DNA from 2 places in the Brevibacillus aydinogluensis genome. Region 2 is predicted to be linked to the other one. Evidence: predicted binding sites of a transcription regulator. Region 2 holds the regulator's gene; the other holds the start of a gene.
What was found. Region 2 encodes LexA, which represses DNA repair genes until DNA is damaged. Its sites were predicted from a motif close to CGAACATATGTTCG; they were not measured.
Positions count from the first base shown of each region.

Region 1 (2,203 bases), 1.4 Mb from region 2:
GCGACATCTCCGTCATCTCTTATCACCCGCCCCATACACGACTTCATAAAGGTGCTGGAACAGATCGTAAAGAACATATAGCTATCAGGTTGAATCACTTGAATTGTTGATATATGGTAATATAGTACTATATTTTACAGGAGGATTTATCCATGGGAGAGAGTGTTAAGAAGCCGCTTTGGAAAAAATGGTGGTTCTGGGTATTGATTATCTTCGTTATTGGAGCGCTAAGTAACTTAACAGGAAAAAATGAAGAAAATATTGCCACCGCTCCGGTTCAGAATACTTCTGAAAATAGTAATACGACTACTAAAGAGCCTACAGAGGAAGAATGGCAAGCAAGTTACCGACAAATTGCTTTATCAGAAGCAAGAACCGTTCTCGAATTGACACAAAAGAAAACTATTTCTGATGAACGTATTGAATCAGCTGTGAAAGTTATACGTAGCCAGGCCGAGAAAATAAAGGGTGAAGATCAGCAAAAGTTTATAGATTTAGCTAGTTTTGTGGAATCAAAGGACTTAGAGAAAACAAAAGAACTGTATCTATCTCTCGGTGGCACTCCAATAGAAACTACACAAGAAACACAAGATGCTGCTCAACCGGCACAGGCGGAAAAATGATCAGCAAATCACAAACCGGCCTGAAATGATGAACTGCCCTCCACCTCTTTTCGGTGGAGGGCTACTGTTTTTCTTCCGCAGAATCTACCTTTTCAATCAGCCTTTCAAGCCGGATCTCACACTCAGCCCTCAACGACTCGACGGAGTAAATCGCTTCCTGGACTTGGCCGCGCACTCTTGCCGTCACGCAGTACCCGACAGCCAGCTGCTCCGTATTCACCACCTTACGGCCCATCCTGTGGAGTTCACGGCGGTACCGGTGATGTTCCCGCTCAGCCTTGAACGAGAGTTTTTCCAGCAGTGGCTTGTAGCGAAGTTTGGTAGATGCTTCTGCCAAAAGGTCGGCATCGACCATCAGAGCCTTGAAAAGCAGTCCATAGATGACATATTCGTGAAGAATATCACGCCACGATCCATCATGCATGTTCCCACTTCCGAAGTGAACATTAGTTTGTATTATATGCGAGCAAATGGCGAACATGCAAACAAAAAAGTTCCCTCCACTAACTCTGGCAGTGGGTTGCTGTTTTGTGGGAGGAAAGCCAATATTTTATAAAAATATTGTTGAACTTTGTTAAACAATTTGGTATAATTAAGTCAGAAAGGAGGTGAGAACTTGGGATGGTTAAAGGATTGGCTTCCGCTCATCATCTTCCTGTACACGATCTATAAAGATTGGGTACACCCGAAGCTGAAAAAGCGGAAGAAAAAACACAAGCGGCGCCCCCGCCAAGGTAAACGCCGCAAGTAACACCGGGGAGGGGAAACCTCCCCCCACCATCCTAAGTATAGCATGAAGACAAGAAAAATAGACATCAGAAATCTGCTCTGCACCCGTGGAGTTTTAGGATTCGCTCTTCTAGCCACATACTCGCCCACTGATCAGTGGTGGCAGAAGGCTATCTTGATTTTCGTTGTGGCATACTTGTGGATAACAGCAGCAATGGGAAGAAGGGATTAAAACATGCAGGTCAACTTGGATGACATCATGGGGTTGTCAGAGGTCTGTGAGATGACCGGAAAGTCCAAGAACTACATTAAGGAGTATCTGAAGCGTGGACAGTTCCCGCAGCCCGTCAAGGAGCTTGCTTGCGGCCCGTTGTGGCTGCGGGAGCAAGTTCAAACATGGATGGAAACTCCCCGGCCGCGCGGTAGAAGGAAGAAAGACGATAGGGAATAACAAAGCCCTCCAGCATATTTGTTGTGGGGCAATAGGATAGAAAATGATAGAAAAAACGAATGTCGAGGTGAAAGACGGTGGGGGCAGAACTAAGGTTGACAATCGAAAGGCTGCCAAAGTTTGCTCATGGATTTAACGTGAGAAAGTATCTCCCACAGTCGTTGTGGGGAAAGATACGTGAATCAATCCTCCAAATAAACTGCCACAGATGTAGTATTTGCGGCTCTCATGAAGGATTGGAGTGTCATGAAAAATGGGATTTTGATTATGAACAGCATATTCAGATTCTCGTGAACATCGAACCACTTTGCTACCTATGCCACGGAGTGAAGCACCTGGGATTCACTGCTAATGTTAAGCGTAAGAATCTCGATCAGTATATAGATCATTTCATGAGGGT
Region 1 is NZ_OY569118.1:3,283,430-3,285,632, forward strand. It holds gene Q7F15_RS16060 (hypothetical protein) at 153-623, shown strand; gene Q7F15_RS16065 (YhjD family protein) at 685-1,047, opposite strand; gene Q7F15_RS16070 (hypothetical protein) at 1,240-1,374, shown strand; gene Q7F15_RS16075 (helix-turn-helix transcriptional regulator) at 1,588-1,803, shown strand.
Region 1: the regulator LexA is predicted to act here: its motif matches at 1,064-1,077, upstream of Q7F15_RS16065 (YhjD family protein).

Region 2 (2,203 bases):
ACGTGCATATTGACCAAGATGAGTCATATGAAAAACGAATCCAGGCAGTGATAAACCAGTAATTCGCTTGCTTTCCAGCACGGATGTGAATATGAAATGGAACCGCATGGGGCCGTGTAATTTTGCAGCCTGGCTGGCTTCTGCAAAAATGTGGACGAGAATATATAGAAGGATGCAACGATTGGCGAGGTAATCCGTATATCCTAAGAGAAAGGAGTGTGCCCGATGGAAATACTGCTGTGGATTGTCATCGTGGCGTTGTTTGTCGCAAGCATCGCCGGTATTTTTCTTCCGGTATTGCCGGATACGATTTTGCTTTGGGCCGGGTTTTTGCTGTACCACTTTGTCCTCGCCGAGCCGGGGGCCGGGCTGCCGGCATCGTTCTGGTGGGGGATGGTGGTGCTGAGTGTGCTGCTGTACGGAGCCGATTTGCTGACCAACATGTACTTCGTGAAGCGGTACGGCGGTTCCAAGTGGTCGTCGATTGCAGCGGCGGTCGGTATCTTTCTCGGGATTTTCCTGTTCCCGCCGTTCGGGATGCTGATCCTGCCGTTTTTGTTTGTGGTGTTGGTAGAGCTGTTCGTATCCAACCAGCCGTTTGAACGGGCGATTAAGGCGGGGGTGGGATCGCTCGTCGGATTTCTCGGCAGCGCAGTCGTCAAGGTCGTCCTGCAAATCGTGATGATCATCTGGTTTTTCATCGCCGCCCTGTAGATCATGCTCCAAGGGGGCGAGATGCAATTCCTGCACCGGATCGTGCCGGTCTGACAGCGCCATAGAAAAAACGAGCCCGTATCTTTCGACGATGGTCGGGAAAGATACGGGCTATTCGTTTTCCTAGTGAATCAACCGGTACACTCCGATGACTTTTCCCAGAATGGTGACCGAGTCCAGGATGATCGGCTCCATCGTGGAATTCTCCGGCTGCAGGCGGAAGTGGTTTTTCTCCTTGAAGAACCGCTTGACGGTGGCTTCGTCCTCATCGGTCATCGCCACGACAATGTCGCCGTTGTTGGCCACGTTTTGCTGGCGCACGATGACGTAGTCGCCGTCGAGGATGCCTGCCTCGATCATGCTGTCACCCGACACGCGAAGCATGTACACCTTGTCCGAGGTGACAATGTGTTCCGGCAGGGGGAAGTAATCCTCCACGTGTTCCACGGCCGTAATGGGCTGCCCGGCCGTTACCTTCCCGATGACGGGCACGCGCACGACGGATACTTCATAGTCATCCTGATAGCGGTCGCCATCGGTCAACAGCTCAATCGCGCGCGGCTTGGTGGGGTCGCGCCGAATCAATCCTTTCTTTTCCAGACGGGCCAGGTGACCGTGGACGGTGGAGCTGGAGGCCAACCCGACGGCCTCGCCAATTTCACGAACGGACGGCGGATATCCCTTGTCGCGGACTTCCTTGCGAATGAAATCGATAATGGCTTGTTGTCTGCTGGATAGCTTGGACATGGACCACACCCCTGTTTTCTCGAACATGTTTTCTATATTGTACCATGGGATCTTGCGTTCGACAAACGTTAGTTCGATTTCGCTTGACACAAAACACATGTTCGCATTATGATGAAAACAAGAATATAGAACGTATGTTTGCAGGGGGATGGTATCATGCATGCTGTATCCGCACACAACCGTTTCACCAAAAAACAGGAGCGCCATAGCCGCACTGGTGTGAGACGCGGTGGGGCATTGATCTTTTTCGTGGTATTCTCTCTCTTTTTTTACTTCCTGACAGAACTTGTGTTCGCATCGGAGTCGTCGTCGATCGTGCCTGTGAAGGTAGTGACCGTTCAGAAGGGTGACAGCTTGTGGAAAATTGCCGTTGAGCACCAGGACGAAGCCGACATGGAGGTGCGCGAACTGGTGTACGCGATCAAAAAGATGAACCGACTGGACAACTCCGACATATACCCCGGACAGCGCCTGGCTGTTCCCGTCGGAGAGTAGACGGCAGCCAAGACAGCGGAGCAGGCCAGCGTATATCCTTTCGCTTGCGTTGTGCCGCCGATGTGTTATAATAGAGCGGCATTACAGAGAGTAGGGGGAGAGGCTGTGGTAACCGACGCGGAAATCAAACGGATCAACGAGTTGGCCAAGAAATCCCGCGAACAAGGCCTGACCGACGAAGAAAAACAGGAGCAGCAGGCACTGCGGCGCAAGTACATCGACGCTGTCAAGGCGTCCCTGCGGGCTA
Region 2 is NZ_OY569118.1:1,930,571-1,932,773, forward strand. It holds gene Q7F15_RS09430 (DUF456 domain-containing protein) at 226-714, shown strand; gene lexA (transcriptional repressor LexA) at 838-1,461, opposite strand; gene yneA (cell division suppressor protein YneA) at 1,618-1,956, shown strand; gene Q7F15_RS09445 (DUF896 domain-containing protein) at 2,062-2,203, shown strand, end outside.